3 linked regions of the Botrimarina mediterranea genome follow. The protein of the gene in region 2 interacts with the protein of the main gene of each other region in a pairwise test. Links are inferred from orthologs where the notes say so. Each region holds a gene or a part of one and is shown on either strand. Other genes may lie near its edges.

Region 1 (5,532 bases), 260 kb from region 2 along the record:
GTCTGCGACTGAATACGCAGGCGGAAGAGCTTGTCGGCCGCTTCCTCAACCGTGAGGGCGAGCTGCTCGTCGCTCATCTCACGAAGTTCGTTGGCTTTGGTCATGTTTTGGCTGTCGGCTATCAGCTGCCGGCTGTTGGCCGGCACGGGACTTTTGGCTGTCGACTGGTCTTGCCGTCGGCCGATAGCCGATGGCTAACAGCCGACCGCCATTGGTCAGATTGCTTCGCGACGGACCATCCGGACGCGGACGGGCATCTTGTGAGCCAAGCGGGCAAAGCAAATCTTCGCCGCCGCCTCCGAAATGCCGGCCACTTCGTACAGCACCGTGCCCGGCTTCACCACCGCCGCCCAGAAATCCGGTTCACCCTTACCCTTACCCATACGGGTTTCGAGCGGGATCGACGTTACCGACTTGTCCGGGAAGATGCGGATGTAAAGGCGTCCCTCGCCACGCACATACTGCTGCGCCGCGATACGACCGGCCTCGATTGTCTGGGCGCTGATCCAGCCACCCTCGACAGCCTGCAAGCCGAATTCGCCATAGATCACGCGATTGCCGCGTGTGGCGTTACCTTTTATACGCCCTCTTTGGCTTTTTCGGTGCTTGACCCTCTTGGGCATCAGCGCCATTGTTCTGGTCCTCGTATTCGCCTTGGTTGATCCACACCTGAATGCCGATGTGGCCTTGCGGGGTCATCGCCTCAACAAAACCGTAGTCGATCTTGGCCCGCAAGGTGCTCAAGGGCATCGACCCGGCAATCTGCTTCTCGCGACGGGCCATCTCGGCGCCGCCTAGCCGTCCCGCCATCTGGATCTTAATCCCCTTGGCGCCGGCTTCCATGGTCTGCTCGAGCGCCCGCTTCATCGTGCGGCGGAAGGCCGCCCGCTTGGCGAGTTGCTCGGCAATATCTTCCGCAACGAGATGGGCTTCCAACTCGGGGCGGGAGATCTCCTCAATCTTCAAGTTGATGCGGCGGCCCACCAGCGCCTGCAGCTCGTCCTGGAGCTGCTCGACGTGGGAACCCTTGCGACCGATGATCACGCCCGGACGGGCGGCGTGCATGACGACCTTCACCTCGTCACGTGTACGCTCGATCTCGATCGACGGGATGCCGGCCGACTTGTACTTCTTGCTGATGTAGGCGCGAATCTTCTGATCTTCGATCAGCAGGTCGGCGAACTCTTTCTTCGACGCGTACCAACGGCTCTTCCAATCCAGCATGATGCCGGTGCGGAAGCCGATCGGATTAACCTTTTGACCCATTGTTTAAGCGGGAGTCTGAGGGCTTGAAGCCGGAGGAATCGTGTCGTGTGTGCTGTCGATTGCGAGCCGGTGCCGATTACTCGCGTGGCACGCTACTCAACAGCAACTGTGATGTGACTGAATCGCTTGCGGATGATCTTGGCCATACCCCGCGAACCCGCCTGGACTCGCTTGAACATGGGCCCTCCGTCGACTTTGACCTCGACGAGTTTGAGGCCTGCGCGGTTGGGCGCGCCCCGATCTTCGGCGTTGGCAAACGCACTCGCAATCACCTTCTCCAACATCCGGGCGCCCCGGTGCGGCTGGTACTTCAGGATCGCCAAGGCGTCATCCACCCGCTTGCCCCGGACCAGGTCCGCCAAGGGGCGAACCTTCTGGGCGCTGATGCGGGCGTGTTTGTGTGTTGCTCGGTAAGCCATAGTCGCTGTTAGCGGTTAGCGGTTAGTCGTTAGGGCTGGTGCTGGCGAATCGCTCAATTAGGCGACTCCTAACCTTTGGCCTCTAACCTCTATCCTTTACTTCTTGCCCTTGCCGCCGTGACCTCGGAAGCTGCGTGTCGGTGAGAACTCGCCGAGCTTGTGACCGACCATGTCCTCGGTGACAAATACCTTCAAGTGCTGCTTGCCGTTGTAGACCATAAACGTGTGGCCGACGAATTCCGGAACGATCGTGCAGGCGCGGGCCCAAGTTGTGATCGGGTCCTTCTTGCCAGCCTCGTTCAGCTTCTCGACCTTGCGGTAGAGCTTCGGGGCGACGAACGGACCTTTTTTAAGCGAACGGCTCATGTGTCTTTTACTTAGCCCCCGGTCATTGTCCGGGGGTTAAATGAACGGAGTGTTACTTCTTCACCAACTTTTGGACGCCGTAGCGGCGGCTCTTGCGACGTCGGACGATCGCAGCGTTCGACGGCTTGCGACGTTGACGCGTCATGCCGCCCTTGGCGCTCTTGCCCGTCGGGCTCACGGGGTGACGTCCACCCTTGGTTCGGCCTTCACCACCACCGTGAGGGTGGTCGATCGGGTTCATCGCGGTGCCGCGGACGTGCGGACGACGCCCCAACCAACGAACACGACCGGCCTTGCCCATGCGGACGGCGCTGTGGTCGGGGTTGCTGGTCGAACCAACGGTCGCCCGGCAGTTCGCGGGAATACGGCGGATCTCACCGCTGGGGAGCGAGATCTGCGCCCAACCCGCTTCGCGTGCCATCAGCGTGGCGCTGGTGCCGGCGGCGCGGCACATGACGCCGCCGCGGCCGGGCCGCATTTCGACGTTATGCACAACGGTCGCCAGAGGAATCTTCGCCAGCGGCAGGCAGTTGCCAACCTTCGCCGGAGCATCCTCGCCCGACATCACCTTATCGCCGGCCGTCAGGCCAACGGGAGCGATGATATAACGCTTCTCGCCGTCCTCGTACTTCAAGAGCGCGATGCGCGCCGAACGATTCGGGTCGTATTGAATCGAATCCACCTCGGCGATCATCCCGTCCTTGTTCCGACGGAAGTCGATCAGACGGTAACGTCGCTTGTGACCACCGCCGCGGTGACGACAGGTGATGACGCCCTGGTTGTTGCGACCACCCGTCTTCTTGATCGGACGCAGCAGCGACTTCTCGGGCTTGGCGCCGCGCGTCAGCTCCTTGAAGTCGCTGACCGACGCATTGCGTCGTCCAGCGGAGGTCGGCTTGTAAACTCGAATGCCCATAATGAAGCGGTTAGCTTTTGTGCGGTTGGCTTTCGCGTCGCGTCTCATTTAACCCCCGGTCATTGACCGGGGGTTAACTATTAAAAGAAATCGATCCGGCTATCGTCGTGCAACGTGACAACAGCCTTCTTCCAGTCGGCGGTCTTGCCCATCCGGAACCGCGTGCGGCGGTACTTGCCCTTGCGGTTCATCGTGGCGACCTTGACGACTTTCACGTCGAACAACTTTTCGATCGCCGTCCGCACGTCGAGCTTCGTCGCCAGTTTGTTCACCTCGAACGAGTAGGCGTTGTTGCGAGTCGATCGGTGCACGCCCTTCTCGGTCACCAAGGGACGCAAGATCACTTGGTGCGGCTCAAGCGTGAGCGACGTCTTTTGCGGGATGTGACGGGGCATCGTAGCTGTTGGCGGTTAGCAGTTGGCTCTTGGCGAGCCAGCGACGTTTGTCGTCAGAATCCGGCCGACGCCGGAGTTCACTCAGCGGCAGCGGCTTCTTTGTTCTTCTTGTGCTTCGCGGCCGCTTCCTTGAGCTGGTCGAGGGCAGCCTTCGTGATCAGCACCCGCTTTGCGGAGAGCAGGTTCAGAGCATTGAGGTCCGAAGCCGGCGAAACTTCCACACGGGGAATGTTGCGAGCACTCTTGTAAATATTGGTGTCGATGCCCGAAGTCGTGATCAAGAGCGAGCTGGAGTCACACCCCAACGCCTTGATAACGGCCGTCATGTCGCGGGTCTTCGGCGTCTCGAAGGCCAGGTCATCGACGATGATCAGCTCATCATCGGCCACCTTCGAAGCGAACGCCATGCGGGTCGCTAGCTGCAAAGCCTTACGGGGCATCCGGTAGCTGTAGTCACGCGGAGCGATAGCCATGATATGACCGCCGCCACGACGCGTACCCGACCGCTTATGGCCGGCGCGAGCGTTGCCCGTACCCTTCTGACGGTAAAGCTTCTTCTTCGAACCCGAGACCTGGCCGCGGGTCTTCGTCTTGTGCGTGCCCTGCCGCTGATTGGCCTGGTACATGACCACGGCGTCGTGCAGAAGCTGCTTATTGATCGACGGAGCGAAATCCTCGGCCTCGACACTATACGTGCCGACCTTGGCGCCCTTGCGATCGTGAATGGTGAGTTTAGGCATGGCAGTGAGTGAGCAGTCGGCAGTGGGCAGTGGACAGGAAGCAAGAAACTGCCCACTGCTGACTGCCCACAGCCCACTAGTTACTTCAACATATTCGCGGTACGGACGACAACAAACGCGTTCTTGTGGCCCGGGACGGCGCCGCGGATCAGCAGCAGATTGTTTTCTACGTCGACGCCAACCAGCTTCTGGTTGCGGACGGTTGTGCGAGCATTGCCATACTGGCCCGGCATCTTCTTCCCCTTGAAGACACGACCCGGGTAGGTGCTGCAACCCGTGCCACCAAGATGGCGATGGCACTTCTTAACGCCGTGCGTCGCACGCTGGCCGGCGAAGTTATGACGCTTCATGGCGCCAGAGAAACCGCGCCCCTTGCTGGTGCTGGTCACGTCCACCGACGCGACACCTTCGAGCGACGCAACGGTGATCTCACCGCCGAGCTCAACGCCGCCGGCGAAACCCGAAGCCGGGCCGCGGAACTCGCGGACGAGCCGCTTGGGCTCGCAGCCGGGCTTGGCGATGGCTTCGACGCCGCCTTCGGCACGCTTCTTAGCACGCTTACTCTCGAGCTTGGCGACGTGGCCCCGCTCGCTGCGGCTGGCAAGCCGACGCGGCTTGTCGAGAAAGCCGACCTGAATAGCCTCGTAGCCATCCCGATCGAGCGTCTTGACCTGCAACACGTGACACGGGCCCGCCTGGACAACCGTCACGGGAACCACGGAGCCCGACTCGTCAAAAACCTGGGTCATCCCGACCTTTCGGCCCAGGATTCCGGCAGTGGGGTTGTTTGCTGACATAGCGAAGTCGGTCGGCAGGGCCATCGCTAAGCCGCGAGCGGCTTTGGCGGTCGGCCGGTGGTTCGTGTTGCGGTCCGTTGCGGCCGGGAGACTCGCTCGACCCCCTCAACCAAGAGAGGAAAGCGGCTTACCCAGCTTGCTTCCAGGCATTTCTTAGAAAAATTGGCTCAGCACCCCACCGGCGTCAGCCGGCAGTGGCCTTGATCTTAATATCGACACCCGCCGGCAAGCTGAGCTTGTTCAGGGCTTCGATCGTCTTGGCGGTCGCGTCAACAATGTCGATCAGACGCTTGTGCGTACGGATCTCGAACTGCTGACGGGACTTCTTGTCGATGTGCGGGCCACGAATGACCGTGTACCGCTCGATGCGAGTTGGCAGCGGGATCGGGCCATGAACAACGGAGTTCGTCCGCTTCGCGGTGTCGACGATGTCGGCGGCACTCTGGTCGAGGACCGAGTGGTCGTACGCCTCCATGCGAATGCGAATAACCTGATCAGCCACGCTGACTACCTCGTTTGCCCACCAGGAAGACCCGTAGGGCCCCGAGCGGGAATGCTTGCTTACTGCGGGAGGCTCGCCGCCAGGGACGGGGCGAACCGCTTCGGCAGATGTTTAGTCCTGCTGAGGGGAGG
Region 2 (8,060 bases):
TGATCGGCGCGAGGCCCATCGACACCGTCGGGAACTCCCAGAACTCGGGCATCAGCCACGGGTGCGGGTAGCTAGAGAGCCCGCCCCCTTCGCCCATCTCGCGGCGGAAATTGACGAGGTTCTGCTCGGTGAGCCGGCCTTCGAGGAAGGCGCGGCTGTACATGCCCGGGGCGGCGTGGCCTTGGTAGTAGACTTGGTCGCCCGAGAAGCCGTCCTCGCCGCGGCCCTTGATGAAGTGGTTCAGCGCGACTTCATACAGCGTTGCCGAACTGGCGAACGTGCTGATGTGACCGCCCGGCGAAGCGGGGTCGCGGTTGGCGCGGGTGACCATCGCCATCGCGTTCCAGCGGACGTAGCTCTTGATGCGCCGCTCCAACTCGCGGTCGCCCGGGTAAGCGGGCTGATCCGTCCGGGGGATCGTGTTGACGTAAGGCGTCGTCGCCGTGAACGGCAACTCGACGCCGCTCCGCACCGCGGCCGACTCGAGCGCAGCGAGCAGTTCTTGCGCGCGCTCGGGGCCACGGTTCTCCAGGACATACTCGAGCGATTCGAGCCATTCGCTCGTTTCGACCGGGTCCACGTCGTTAGGAATCGGCGAGGCGGGAACTTTGGCGTTGGCGCTGGCCATAGGAGTACCTAGGTCGGATTAACCACAGAGCTCATCGAATGCCCAATGACCAAATCCCAATGACCAATGCAGCTAGTTTCGAGCATTGGTCATTGGGGCTTGGTCATTGGTCATTCATAGATTCTCACTCGGTGGTGGACTCTTTACTTACGTTTTGGCTTGTAAATCTCTGTCGCCGTGCCCAGGTGGACTTCGCCGGCGAAGGCGATCGTTTCGCTGAGCGTTGGGTGCGGGTGGATCGAGCTGGCGATGTCGTGGACGTTGCAGCCCATCTCGATGGCGAGCACGGCTTCGGCGATCAGCTCGCCGGCGCCGGAGCCAACAATGCCGCAACCCAGCACACGCTCGGTCTTAGGGTCGATGATCCACTTGGTGAGGCCGTCGGTGCGGCCGTTGGCGGTCGCCCTACCAGAGGCCTGCCATGGGTAGGTGGCGACCTCGACCTCGCGGCCCGCCTTCTTGGCTTCCTCGACGGTGAGGCCGGCCCACGCGATCTCGGGATCGGTGAACACGACGGCGGGGATCGCCTGGGCGTCGAACGCCGACGGCTTGCCGGCGATCACCTCGGCGGCGATGCGGCCCTCGTAGGCGGCCTTGTGGGCGAGCATTGGGTCACCCGCCACGTCGCCGATCGCGAAGATGTTCGGGTCGCTGGTCCGCTGCTGCGTATCGACCTCGACGAAGCCGCGCTCGTTGACCGTGACCTTCGTGTTCTCCAGGCCGAAGCCCTTCGACACGGGCCAGCGGCCGATCGAGACCAGCACGCGGTCGAACTTGACCGTGTCGTTCAGCTCGGGACCTTCGATCTGCACCTCGACCTTGTCGCCCACATCCTTGAGCCCCGCCACCTTATGATTAAGCAGCACGTTGGCGAACCGCTCCTTCACCCGCTTGGCCAGCGGGCGGACGAGGTCACGGTCGGCGCCCGGGAGCAGGCCGTCGGCGAGTTCGACGACCGTCACCTTCGAGCCGAGCTCGTGGTAGACCGTCCCCATCTCGAGGCCGATATAGCCGCCGCCAACCACCAGAAGTGACTCGGGGATGTCCACCAGCGCCAGAGCGCCGGTCGAATCCACCACGCGCGGCGAACCAATGTTGAGGAACTTCGGCATCGCCGGGACGCTGCCGGTCGCCAGGATGCAGTAGTCGAACGTGAGCTGCTCGTCACCGACGATCGTTGAGGCGCCTTTGACGGGCTCCAAATTGAGAGTCTTCGAATCGACGAAAACGCCGCGGGCGTGGATCCGCTTCACCTTGCGGGCGTCGGCGAGCTTCGCCAGACCGCCGGAGAGGGTCTCGATAACCTCTTCCTTGCGGGCGCGGACCTTGTTGATGTCGATCGAGGGCTTCGCGAACTCGACGCCCCAGTCGGCCAGCTCCTCGGCCTCGGAGATCACCTTGGCGGTGTGCAGCAGGGCCTTGCTGGGGATACAGCCGCGTAGGAGGCACGTGCCGCCCAGACGCGGGTCGGCTTCGACGATTGTCACTTCCAGGCCAAGGTCGGCTGCCAGAAACGCAGCGGCGTAGCCGCCCGGTCCGCCGCCAAGAACTACCACCTGAGAGTGCATCGTCGATTCGGGTCCTGTAGCGGGGCCAGCAGTTGGTGGGAGGCTCTGATAGGAGAGACGCACGCCGAGCGGGCGACGTTCGGCCCCTCTCTCACCTACAAGGGAGACTCGGCTTATCGACGCTGCCGCAAGGGCGGGCTGAGCCGGCTGCGACGGTTCTGCGTCCGTCAGCGTAAATCTATTCCGCCAAAGCCGTTACAGCCCCTAGAGTTTACCCACGGCGTCGGGAGGCACAATGGGCTGAACAAGACAGGCAAACGCGACAAAAAGGGCGCTTCGGCGAGCCGGCGACGTCAGTCGTCGGAGGAACTCGGGGCCCGCTTCACTCCGACGACTGACGTCGCCGGCTCGCCGCCCCTCTCTATGTTGGGTTGTGTACCCGCTGCAACTCCGGGCGCGGACGCTCCCGGCTCCCCGTCACTCGGGTTGGAGTACGGTTCCCACGGCCAGCGCTGCCCCGCGCAGCCACTCCTCCGCCGCCATCCGTCGCTTGCCCGCGGGTTGGACCTCGAGCAGCTCGACGGCGCCTTCGCCGGTCGCGACGACGAGCCGTTTGTCGACCGCCAGCACCTCGCCGGGCAGCCCCTCGCCGGGGACGATCTCGACCCGGTCCACGGAAAGCCGCAAAGGCTCGCCTTTGGGTTGGGGTACGTACGCGTACGCCCGGGGCCAGGGCTGGAGGCCGCGGACTTGGTTCTTGATCGCCGGGGCGGGGCGGGACCAGTCGATCCGGCCGTCCTCCTTCTTGAGCCGCGGCGCCTTCGTCGCCAGTGACTTGTCTTGCGGCGTCCCCGAAGCCGTCCCGCTAGCAAGCTCGTTGACCACGCGCAGCGTGACCTCGGCGCCGAGCCGCGACAGGCGGTCTTCGAGCTCGCCGGAAGTCTCCTCGGAGCCGATCGGCGTACGGACCTCGCCAAGGATCGGCCCGGCGTCGAGCCCCGGCGTCATCTGGATGACCGCCGCGCCGGTCTCCGCGTCGCCATTGAGGACCGCCCACTGCACCGGCGCCGCGCCGCGGTACTTGGGGAGCAGCGACCCGTGCAGGTTGATCCCGCCCAGCCGCGTCGCGCCGAGGGCGTCCGGCTTCAAAATCTCGCCGTAGTCACACACAACGAGCAAGTCGGCCTCATAGCCGGCGAGCCGAGCGACCGACTCGGGCAGGTTCACGCTCTCCGGCTGCCAAAGCGGCAAGCCGAGCTCTTCGGCCGCCGCCGCCATCGGAGCGGGCGGTTCCCCCTTGCGCCCCCGCGGCGGCCGCGTCACCACGGCCAGGACCTCGTGCGCGCTGCTCGCCACCAGCGCCCGCAGCGAAGGCACAGCAAACGGCCCGGTTCCTAGAGCAACAATCCGCATCGGTTCTTCCAAAGTAGGGGAACCACAGATGGACACAGATAAACACGGATGAAAAAGGACAGGACGGCGCTGCCAAGAAATCCACTCGACGAATTTGTCTTATCTGTGTGCATCCGTGTTCATCTGTGGTTCTTTCATTTAGCAGCGGAGAGCTTCGAGTTCGGCGAGCCGCGCGAGGATCGTTTCTTCGCTCGGCACGTCGCCGGTGTTTTGGCGGCTCTGCCAGTCGACTTCCAGCTCGTAGAGGTCGTCATCGACCTCGGCCCGTTCGGTCGGCGTCATCTTGTCGATAAAGAGGATGCCGTCGAGGTGGTCGGTCTCGTGTTGGATGACGCGGGCGAGCATCCCTTCGACGGTCTCGTCGATCTCGTTGCCGGCCAAGTCGTACGCCTGCACACGGATCGACGTGTTGCGGATCATCGGCCCGCGGACCTCGGGGAGGCTCAGGCAGCCTTCGCTCATGGTCGTCTGACCTTTCCCCTTCGAGAGGACCGGGTTGATGAGCACCCGCTCATGCTCCGGCTGGTCGGGGTCGCCAGTCACGTTGATGACGAACATCCGGTAAGGAAGATCGACCTGATTGGCCGCGAGGCCGATCCCTTCGTGCTCGTACATGAGCGCGAGCATCTCCGCGGCCCAGTCCCGGAGTTGCCGATCGACCTTTGCTAGCGGCTTCGAGACGTGCCGCAGCGTGGGGTGCGGGTAGTGGACGATTTCCAGCGGCAAGACAGCGGCTCCGTGCGAAGGGCTTTTGGTGGAACGGGTAATATACAGCGTAACGGGCTGGTGATGCACTCCGGTCGCTGACGCTCCCGGCTCGCCTACGGCTTGCTGGCGAGCCGGGAGCGTCAGCGACCGGGGTGCGCCACGGACCAAGCGCCCCATCAACAACGCGCCAGCGTCGCCATTGGAGCCAACCGCCCCCCACTGCTAGTCTCCCAACCCCATGCTCGCCCCGATTACCGACCGCCGCACGCGCACGCTCGCCTGGGCGACTTCGCTCGCGGTCCACTCGATGCTCTCGGCGGGCGCCTTCTGGGCGGGCGCGCAGGGCGGGACCGAGGCGGGCGGCGACTCCGAGTCGCGCGAGATCGGCATCGTGTTGCGCGAGTCGAGCCTGCCGCCGTCGCCGTTCGAGTCCGACTCGCTCAGCGACGCCGACGTCCCCACGCCGGTGGAAGCGACGCCGATCGAGACCGCGCCGACCGAAGCCGCGTCGCTCGCGCCGAGCGCCTTCAGCGACCTGCTCGAACAACTCGTCGAACCGAAAGACCCGGGCGCCGGCCCCAAGGCGTCGGCCGGCGGCCCGAGCGCCGCGGCGTCCGCGCCATCGGGCGGGAGGCCGAAGCTGCCGATCGGTAAGGCGCGGGTCGAGTTCCTCGGCGTCGAAGGCGTCGGCTCGCGGTTCGTCTATGTGCTCGACCGTTCGATCAGCATGCAGGGCGCGCCGCTCCGCGCGGTGAAGACGCATCTCATCGCCAGCCTCGAGGGGATCGGCCCGGCGCAACAGTTCCATATCCTGTTCTTCAACTCGCGGACCTCGTCGCTCGACCTCACCGGCGGCCAACGCCGCGTCGCGTACGGGACCGACGAGAACAAGACCCGCGCCGCCAAGTTTGTCCTCAGCGTCAACGCCGATGGCGGCACCGTCCGTGAGACCGCCCTCGAAGAAGCGTTCGCCTTCCGGCCCGACGTGATCTTCTTCCTCACCGACGTGGACACGCCGATGACGGCGGGCCAGCTCGCCGAAGCGATCGCCGACGCCGCCGGCAGCGTCGCCATCCACACGATCGAGTTCGGCAAAGGCCCCAGCGACGGCCGCCGCAACTTCCTCGTGGAGCTCGCCGAAGGGACCGGCGGCCAGCACGCCTACGTCGACACGTCGATGCTGTCGCGGTGAGTGGCTGGCCCCCCCATCCGTGAGGCAGTGGGAGTGGCGGTCGTGAACGTCCATTCAGGCGTGCGAGGATGGCCCTAGAGTCGCTTCTAATCGTCCGGACGACCAAAGTGTCGACCCCGGGGTTCGGACGCGTTAAAGGGCCTCCTAGCGGCTCCTGGGGGCTCCCCCGGGAAGGCCCCGATCCGCCTTCGCGCGTCCGCGGCTTTTCGTGAGACTGGCGTCTGAGCCCCGCCGCGATGATTCGGCCCGCCCCCACGATTCTGCCAGCCTTATGCCGATCCCCCTCTTTGCCGACGCCGCCTGGGCCTGGCAGCTCATTACCTCCGGCGGCGTCGTCGGCATGGTCCTGTTGGGTCTGCTGCTGGTGCTGTCGCTGGCGGCGCTGGCGCTAGCGGTCGAGCAGTTGGTCTCGCTGCGGGTGTCGCGCCTCGTTCCCGAGGGGCTCGCCGCCCGGGTCCGCAAGCTGCTCGAGGGGGGCGACCTCGCCGGCGCCCGCAAGGCGTGCGCCGACGGCGGCATGCTGGGCGACCTGCTAACGACCGCGATCGACGAAGCGACCGAGATCGCTGACGTCGCCGCCCCCGCCTGGCCCGCGGTGGAGAAGGCGATGGAGGAAGAGGCCGCGTCGTACGCGGCCCGGCTCGCCCGGCCGCTCGACTACCTTTCGCTGATCGGCAACCTGGCGCCGATGGTGGGTCTGTTGGGAACCGTGGTCGGCATGATCTTCGCCTTCCGCGAAGTCGCCGAGACCCAGGGCGCCGCCACCGCCGCGCAGCTCGCCAGCGGCATCTACCAAGCCCTGGTGACGACGGTCGGCGGCCTGATGGTGGCGATCCCGTCGCTCGGCGCCTACACGGTGCTGCGCAACCGCGTCGATGCGATCGCCGCCGACGCCGTCGTCGAAGCCGAGTCCGCCACGCGGCCGCTGAAGCGAGCGCTGTCCGGCGCCAAGCCGATCCGCCTGCAACCACCGCCGGGCGTCATCGGATGAATCGTCACCTACCTATCGGCGTTGCCGCAGAATCCCCCCTCCCTTTTAGGGAGGGGATGGGGGAGGGTCTCGACACCCCGCAACGATGTCGGCTGTTTGGTGAGTCAGTCGTAAAGTGTCGGTACTCAACGCGGCGTTACGCAGGACGCCGCCGACCCTCCCCTAACCCCTCCCTGATAGGGAGGGGGATATTCGCCAACCTCGACGGAGGTCGGTGATGCGGGCTCCGGTTCGAGATGCGCGGTCGCGCGCCGCGGGTGAGCTGAATATGACGCCGATGATCGACGTCGTATTTCTGTTGATCATCTTCTTCCTCGTCAGCAGCCACCTCGCGCGCCGTGAGAGCCGGCTGGCGCTCGACCTGCCGACGGCGGCGACGGGGCAAGCGGACGACGACCCCTCGCCACGTCTGACGATCAACGTCGCCGCCGACGGCGCGTTGTCGCTCGGCGCCGAAGCGATTGACCCTACGCAACTCACCGAGCGATTGCGCGCTCAGAGCGAGGCCGAAGGCGACGCGCTACGGGTGCGGCTACGCAGCGACCGGGCGGCGCCGTACTCGGCCGTCGAGCCGGCACTGGCGGCGTGCGCCGAGGCGGGCGTTGAGGACATCGCGCTGGCGGTCTATGGCAAGGAGGCCCGGCGATGAAGGCGCCCGCCCTCCCACGCCGCGGCGGCGGCAACCCGATCGGCGCGGTGATGACGCCGATGATCGACGTGGTCTTCCTGCTGCTGGTGTTCTTCCTCTGCACGTCGTCGTTCGAAGAGCCCGAACAGAACCTCGCCGCCAGCCTCGTCGTCGCCCAGCAGACGCCCGGCGCTGGCGCCGCGATGACGCCGCCGCCCGAGCTGGAAGACGTGAAGATCGTCGGCGAGATGCGCGGCGACTCGACGCTGTGGACGGTCAATGGCGGGCGACAAACGACGGACCTCGCCGAGCTGACAACGCTGCTGAAGCAACTCGCCGCGATCGATCGCGCGCTACCGGTGACGATCGACGCCGGCGCGGCCGTGCCAATGCGCGACGTCGTCGGCGCGTACGATGCGGCAAGGGCCGCGGGCTTCGGTCGGGTGCTGCTCGCGGCAGATGCGCTGCCGGGGGAGACCAAGCCATGAGGTGCGGACAGTTGTTCCCCTCCCATGTAAGGGGAGGCCCTTTCTCCCAGGGAATGGGGGGAGGGGCGAGAACGCTCAATAAGGTGCGGACGGGGTACCGAACCAAATCACTCGTGCACTCGCCAAACCGAGCGACATCGTTGCGGAGTATCAAAACCCCTCCCCTAGCCCCTCCCCTGAAAGGGGAGGGGAACTACGCGCTTCGCTTGTTGCTGCTGGTAACGTTGTTTGTGGCGTCGCCCTGTAACGCTCAGCTCTCGCTCGACGCCGAGCTTGATCGCGCGGCGGCGCGGTACGCTCCGGCGGCGACGCCGGCGCCGGAGAAGGTGGACGCGCTCGTGGCCGAGGCGGCTGAGCATTATCGCGCCAAGCGTATCGACGACGCGGTGGCGGCGCTCGACCGGGCGGCGGGCGTGGCGTTCGCGGCGGAGGCGACGGGCAAGGCTTTCGAGCTGTCGCTCACCGCGGCCGAGATGCTCCGCAAAGCGGGCAGCGCCGCGGAAG
Region 3 (5,428 bases), 1.6 Mb from region 2 along the record:
TCGGCGCAGGCGACCCGCTTTTGCCTGGTTCATTCACCGGAAGATTTTCGCAGACATGAGGAGCTCCAGCATGCTTCGTCGCTCGCTTCTGACGGCCGCCGCGGTTGCGGCTAGCGTTTCCTTCGGCCTCCCGGCCGACGCCTTCTGGGCGAGCCATGGCAGCTACGGCTCGTATGGCTCCTACGGCAGTGCGGGGTCCCATGGCAGCTACGGCAGCACGGGCTCGTACGGCAGCCGTGGTTCGTACGGTGGTTATTCGGTCAGCTACGCATCGACGGGCTCGTACGGCAGCTACGGCTCCACGGGTTCGCACGGCTCAGCCGGGTCCTATGGTTCGACGGGCTCCTATGGTTCGACGGGCAGCTACGGCTCGCACGGTGGCGGTCTGTTCGCCCGGATGCACGCCCGCCACGCCGCCCGTCGTGCGGCTCGTCACGCTTCGCACGGCAGCTACGGCTCGTACGGCAGCACGGGTTCGCACGGCTCGACAGGGTCGTACGGTAGCCATGGCTCGACGGGTTCGCATGGCTCGACGGGCTCCTACGGCTCAACGGGCTCGCACGGCAGCACCGGCTCGTACGGCGGCCACGTGATTTACGAGAGCGCCTCGACTACCAGCTCCGCTGGCGTTGTCGTCGCCAAGGCAGAAGCCACCAGCGGTTCGCTCCGCGTCCAGGTCCCGGCCGACGCCGTCGTGTTCGTCAACGATCACAAGACGACCAGCACCGGCACCATGCGGAACTACGTCTCGCACGGCCTGAACAAGGGCGAGTCGTACCAGTACCGCGTCCGCGTCGAATACGAGGCCGATGGCGAGAAGGTCGTCGATTCGAAGATCGCCACGCTCATTGGCGGCGGCACGGCTGAACTGGCTTTCGGTAAGACGGACCCCGTCGCCAAGAAGCCCGAGACCGCCAAGACCAAGCTGACGCTGTCGGTCCCCGCCAATGCGAAGGTCACCCTCGCCGGCGTGACCACACAGCAGTCGGGCGCCGAGCGTGAGTACATCACCAGCACGCTGCCGCAGGGCGAGACGTGGGACGCCTACACCGTCGCCGTGATGGTTGATGGCAAGACGCAGGAGCAGACCATCACCCTGGTGGGTGGCGAGTCGCAGCACCTGGAGTTCGACTTCGCCAGCAGCGTTGATCAAGTCGCCGCTCGCTGAAGGGTGATCGGCAGCTCAAGCTAGCAATCAACGAAACCCCCGCAGCGACTCCCTGTCGCTGCGGGGGTTTTTTGTTTGCCGCTCGCGGCTTAGCGGTGAGAGTCCGTCCGCGCTAAGCCGCGAGCGGCGAGTCAGTCATTCCACCGCCATGCGACCGGCGTTGCCTAGATCGGCGACTTCGCCTATCTCCTAGGGCCTACGCACCACTCGGCCCCCCCTCGAATAGCCATGGCGAAATCGGGCAAACCCAAGGACCGTCAGCCCCCGGCAGCGGGGCAGGGGGGGGCTAGCACGGCGCCCGTCGGGCAACCCGCTCGCTGGGTTCGAATCGCCGTTAGCTTTGCCGTTGTCTGGCATCTCTTCGCTGTCTTTATCTCGCCGCTGGCGATCGAGCCGACGTCCATTCTCGTGTCGCGTATCGGGACCTCGCCCTACGTGCGCTGGTACTCCGACTCGCTCTATCTCAATCAGGGCTACCACTTCTTCGGCCCCGACCCGCCGCGCAATCACGTGCTGCGCTACACGGTCACCGATGAAGCGGGCGCCGTTGTTGCTGAGGGTTCGCTCCCCAACAAAACGGCGCAGCGGCCGCGGCTCTATTACCACCGCCATATGATGCTCGCCGACCAGGCGGGCAATGGTCCGCCCGACATCAATCCCGATGAGTGGCTGCGACTGATGCTGCGCGGGTATGCGAGGCAGTTGTTGCGAGCCAATGGCGGCGCCCGCGCCACGGTCGAGTGCGTGATCCACAATCCCTTGCCGCCACGCGCTGTGCTGGAGGGCGTTGATCCGAACGCCCCGGAGATGTTTCAAACGATCACTCGAGTTGAAGAGACCGCGGCGTCGCTCGAAGAGCCGCTGCCCGTCCCGGCGCCACCGGAACGCGAACCGCAAACGTCGGAAGAGCTGCCGATCGGGGAGGAGCTATGAAAGCCGCCCTGGCAGCTGTGAAGACCTACTTCGCCGATCTCGCCGCGGCGTGGGACGACTTCTGGTTTCGGCCCGCGGACCCGGCGGTGCTGTCGGCGATCCGCGTCGTGACCGGCTTGCTGCTCTTCTGGACGCACCTTGTGTGGTCCTTTGGCCTCATGGCGTTCTTCGGCTCCGAAGGATGGGTCCCGCCAGAGCTACACGAGCGGATGACCGATCCGCGGATCGGCGTCAATTTCTTCGACTTCTTGCAGGCGCCGTGGGCCGTTTGGACGTTCCATGTGATGAGCCTGATTGTCTTCTTCCTGCTGACGATCGGGCTTTTCAGCCGGACGGTCGCGGTCTGGTCGTTCTTGGCGGCGCTGAGCTATGCGCTGCACGTCACGCCGGGGGCGTTTTTCGGCCTCGACAAGATCAACTGCTTCTTGGCGATGTACGTGATGCTCGGCCCGTGCGGCGCGCGGTACAGCGTGGATCGCCTGCTGCGGATACGGCGCGGCGTCGAGGACGCCGACCCCGATTACGTCGATGAGTCGTGGACGGCGAATCTCGCCTTGCGGCTCATCCAGCTGCACCTCTGCGTGATCTACCTCTTCGGCGGCTTCGGCAAGCTGCAGGGCCGTATGTGGTGGACAGGCGAGTCGATCTGGATGTCGGTCGCCAACGTCGAGTATCGCTCGCTCGACATGACGTGGCTCGCCGGGCACCTGCGGATGGCGGAGCTGCTCGCCCACGGCACCGTCTTCTTCGAGCTGTTCTACTGCTGCCTGATCTGGAGCCGCTGGGCCCGGCCGTGGGTGCTGCTCACGGCGGTCGGCGTGCACGCGTTCATCGGCCTGGCGATGGGAATGCCCGAGTTTGCTTTGGCGATGCTCACAATGAACGCCGCGTTCCTGCCGGTCGCTTTGGTGCGGGGTGTGCTCGACCCCATCAGCAAACGGGCCGGCGGGATGCTGGCCAGCAAGCCGAAGCCGAAAGAGCCAAAAGAGAAGACGAAGGAGTAACCGCCGGGCTGCACTAGAAATGGAAGGCGAGCCGGGCGACGTTAGTCCCCGGAGTTGCAGCGGGTACCCACTTCCCTCCGGGGACTGACGTCTCCCGGCCCGCAGAGTGCCTTTTCGTTTGTTTTTGGCGATCCCTGGCGCTCCTGGCGTCTTGGCGGTTCCCCCACCGCTGGTTCCGCGCGAACCCGCCGCCTAAAATGCGGTCTTACCCCGATAACGGCCGCCCCAATCGTAGGGGGCGCCAACTAGCCAATTGGCCCCAGGGCCAATAACACCCAGCAGAGACTCTTCCCCGTGTTCGAGACCATCGCGATCGTTGGCGCCACCGGCGCCGTGGGCGGCATCATCCGCAAGCTGCTTCAGGAGCGTGAGTTTCCCTACAAGAACATTCGCTTCTTGGCGTCCAAGCGGTCGGCGGGGACGACGATTGAGTTCGCGGGCAAGTCGTACACGGTCGAGGAGATGACGCCCGAGGCGTTCCAAGGCATCGACTTGGCGATCGGCAGCACGCCCGACCCGGTCGCCAAGGAGTTCGTCCCCTGGGCCAAGGCGGCGGGCTGCATCGTCGTCGATGAGAGCGGCTTCTGGCGGATGGACCCGACCGTCCCGCTGGTGATCCCCGAGGTGAACCCCGAGGCGGCGTTTACCCACCAGGGCCTCATCGCTAGCCCGAACTGCAGCACCACCCAGATGGTGCAATCACTGAAGCCGCTGCACGACGCGGGGCGAGTCCGCCGCGTGATCGTGAGCACCTACCAAGCCACCAGCGGCGCCGGGGTAGGGGGGCAGCGAGAGCTCGTTGACGCTTCGCGCGCGGCGCTCGACGGCGCCGACTTCACGCCGGAGACCTTCTCGCATTCGATCGCGTTTAATCTCATCCCGCAGATCGGCTCGCACAAGCACGCCGGTTACACGTCGGAAGAGATGAAGATGGTTTTTGAGACCCGCAAGATCCTCGGCGACGAGTCGATCCAGGTCTGCCCGACGTGCGTCCGCGTGCCGGTGAGCAACTGCCACAGCGAGAGCATCCTGGTGGAGACCGAGCGCAAGATCACCGTCGAAGAGGCGCGTGAGCTGTTCGCCGCGACGCCGGGCCTCAAGGTCATCGACGATGTCGCCAGCGGCAAGTACCCGATGCCCAAGGATTGCGACGGCGACGACGACACCTACATCGGCCGCATCCGCGAAGACCTCTCATGCGAAAACGGCCTGGCGTTCTGGTGCGTGAGCGACAATTTGCGCAAGGGCGCCGCGACCAACGCCGTGCAGATCGCCGAGCTGCTGGTCCGCAACGGGGCGGCGGTGTGAATCGGTGGGCGACAACGGCGTAGCTAACGAAGGTTCGCAGGCTAGGCCGACACACTGGCTCAAGCTCACCGTCGCCTACGACGGCGCGGCGTACGCCGGTTGGCAGTGGCAGCCGAGTGAGCCGACGGTGCAGGGCGTGCTGCAAGACGCTTGGCGCAGCATCACGCACGAAGAGCCTTGCTTTACCGCCAGCGGTCGCACCGATGCGGGCGTGCATGCCGAGGGGCAGGTCGTTGGCGTTGAGACGACATCGACGATCGAGCCGCGGCGTTTGCTGCGGGGGCTGAACGCGCTGCTGCCCGACGACGTGGTCATTCGGGCCGTCGAGCCGGCGCCGGTGGGCTTTCACGCCACGCACGACGCGTTGCGGAAGACGTACCGCTACCAGGTCCTGAGCGGCCCCGTGCCGCCGCTGTTCGACCGTAAGCACGTCTGGCACTGGCGCGCGGGGCAGCTCGACACCGAGCGGATGGGGCAGGGGGGGGCGTACCTCGTCGGTCGCCACGACTTCGCGTCGCTCGAATCGACGGGCTCGGAACGCTCGAGCACCGTCCGCACGATCACCGACCTCACCGTCACGTCGCGCCCCGCGGATGGCGGCGAGCGGATCGACATCACCGTCACCGGCGACGGCTTCCTCTACAACATGGTCCGCACGATCGCCGGCACGCTGGTGGAGGTCGGCCGCGGCGCGAAGCCGCCGGAGTGGGTCGCCGAAGTCCTCGCCAGCCGCGACCGGGGCAGGGCGGGACAGACCGCGCCCCCGCAGGGGCTTTTTTTGGTGAGGGTGGAGTACGCCTAAGGACAGGCCGCTTAGTTACGCGGTCTCGCGAGGCATCGCGATCATTGGGCGCTCGTCAACGAGGGCAATAACCACCGGCTCGAAGTATTGCCGTAGCAGTTCGGCCAGGGCGTCACGGTCGCTGCCTTTACTCGATTGGCGGAAGGCGACGCTGAGCCAATCGCTCGTGGCGGTTTCTTCAACGACCTTGCCGAGACGTTCGATCTCTGGCTG

What was found. The genes of interacting proteins can lie anywhere in the genome.
Region 1: the proteins of def (region 2) and rplV interact in binary tests that used the Escherichia coli proteins (3 or more experiments, as listed by UniProt). The link is inferred for Botrimarina mediterranea from one-to-one orthologs.
Region 3: the proteins of def (region 2) and Spa11_RS14360 interact in binary tests that used the Escherichia coli proteins (3 or more experiments, as listed by UniProt). The link is inferred for Botrimarina mediterranea from one-to-one orthologs.

The regions. Positions count from the first base shown.
Region 1 is NZ_CP036349.1:5,635,119-5,640,650, forward strand. What follows is about bases 23-2,930. They hold rplV (50S ribosomal protein L22), read right to left. Parts: upstream 1,686-2,930; coding sequence 1,359-1,685; downstream 23-1,358. Other genes in these bases: rpmC (50S ribosomal protein L29), read right to left, coding at 23-104; rplP (50S ribosomal protein L16), read right to left, coding at 216-632; rpsC (30S ribosomal protein S3), read right to left, coding at 571-1,266; rpsS (30S ribosomal protein S19), read right to left, coding at 1,782-2,051; rplB (50S ribosomal protein L2), read right to left, coding at 2,104-2,930. In the rest of the region: more of rpmC, read right to left, coding at 1-22; more of rplB, read right to left, coding at 2,931-2,967; rplW (50S ribosomal protein L23), read right to left, coding at 3,048-3,362; rplD (50S ribosomal protein L4), read right to left, coding at 3,440-4,102; rplC (50S ribosomal protein L3), read right to left, coding at 4,183-4,851; rpsJ (30S ribosomal protein S10), read right to left, coding at 5,084-5,401. UniProt on the Escherichia coli protein: This protein binds specifically to 23S rRNA; its binding is stimulated by other ribosomal proteins, e.g. uL4, bL17, and bL20. It is important during the early stages of 50S assembly.
Region 2 is NZ_CP036349.1:5,369,432-5,377,491, reverse strand. What follows is about bases 2,482-5,353. They hold def (peptide deformylase), read right to left. Parts: upstream 4,276-5,353; coding sequence 3,688-4,275; downstream 2,482-3,687. Other genes in these bases: Spa11_RS20625 (vWA domain-containing protein), read left to right, coding at 4,496-5,353; fmt (methionyl-tRNA formyltransferase), read right to left, coding at 2,614-3,549. In the rest of the region: aceE (pyruvate dehydrogenase (acetyl-transferring), homodimeric type), read right to left, coding at 1-628; lpdA (dihydrolipoyl dehydrogenase), read right to left, coding at 772-2,196; more of Spa11_RS20625, read left to right, coding at 5,354-5,449; Spa11_RS20620 (MotA/TolQ/ExbB proton channel family protein), read left to right, coding at 5,721-6,440; Spa11_RS20615 (ExbD/TolR family protein), read left to right, coding at 6,658-7,089; Spa11_RS20610 (ExbD/TolR family protein), read left to right, coding at 7,086-7,556; Spa11_RS20605 (hypothetical protein), read left to right, coding at 7,766-8,060. UniProt on the Escherichia coli protein: Removes the formyl group from the N-terminal Met of newly synthesized proteins. Requires at least a dipeptide for an efficient rate of reaction. N-terminal L-methionine is a prerequisite for activity but the enzyme has broad specificity at other positions.
Region 3 is NZ_CP036349.1:3,742,532-3,747,959, reverse strand. What follows is about bases 2,603-5,406. They hold Spa11_RS14360 (aspartate-semialdehyde dehydrogenase), read left to right. Parts: upstream 2,603-3,399; coding sequence 3,400-4,413; downstream 4,414-5,406. Other genes in these bases: Spa11_RS14350 (hypothetical protein), read right to left, coding at 5,231-5,406; truA (tRNA pseudouridine(38-40) synthase TruA), read left to right, coding at 4,418-5,215; Spa11_RS14365 (HTTM domain-containing protein), read left to right, coding at 2,603-3,105. Also shown: Spa11_RS14375 (TIGR03000 domain-containing protein), read left to right, coding at 71-1,168; Spa11_RS14370 (hypothetical protein), read left to right, coding at 1,397-2,101; more of Spa11_RS14365, read left to right, coding at 2,098-2,602; more of Spa11_RS14350, read right to left, coding at 5,407-5,428.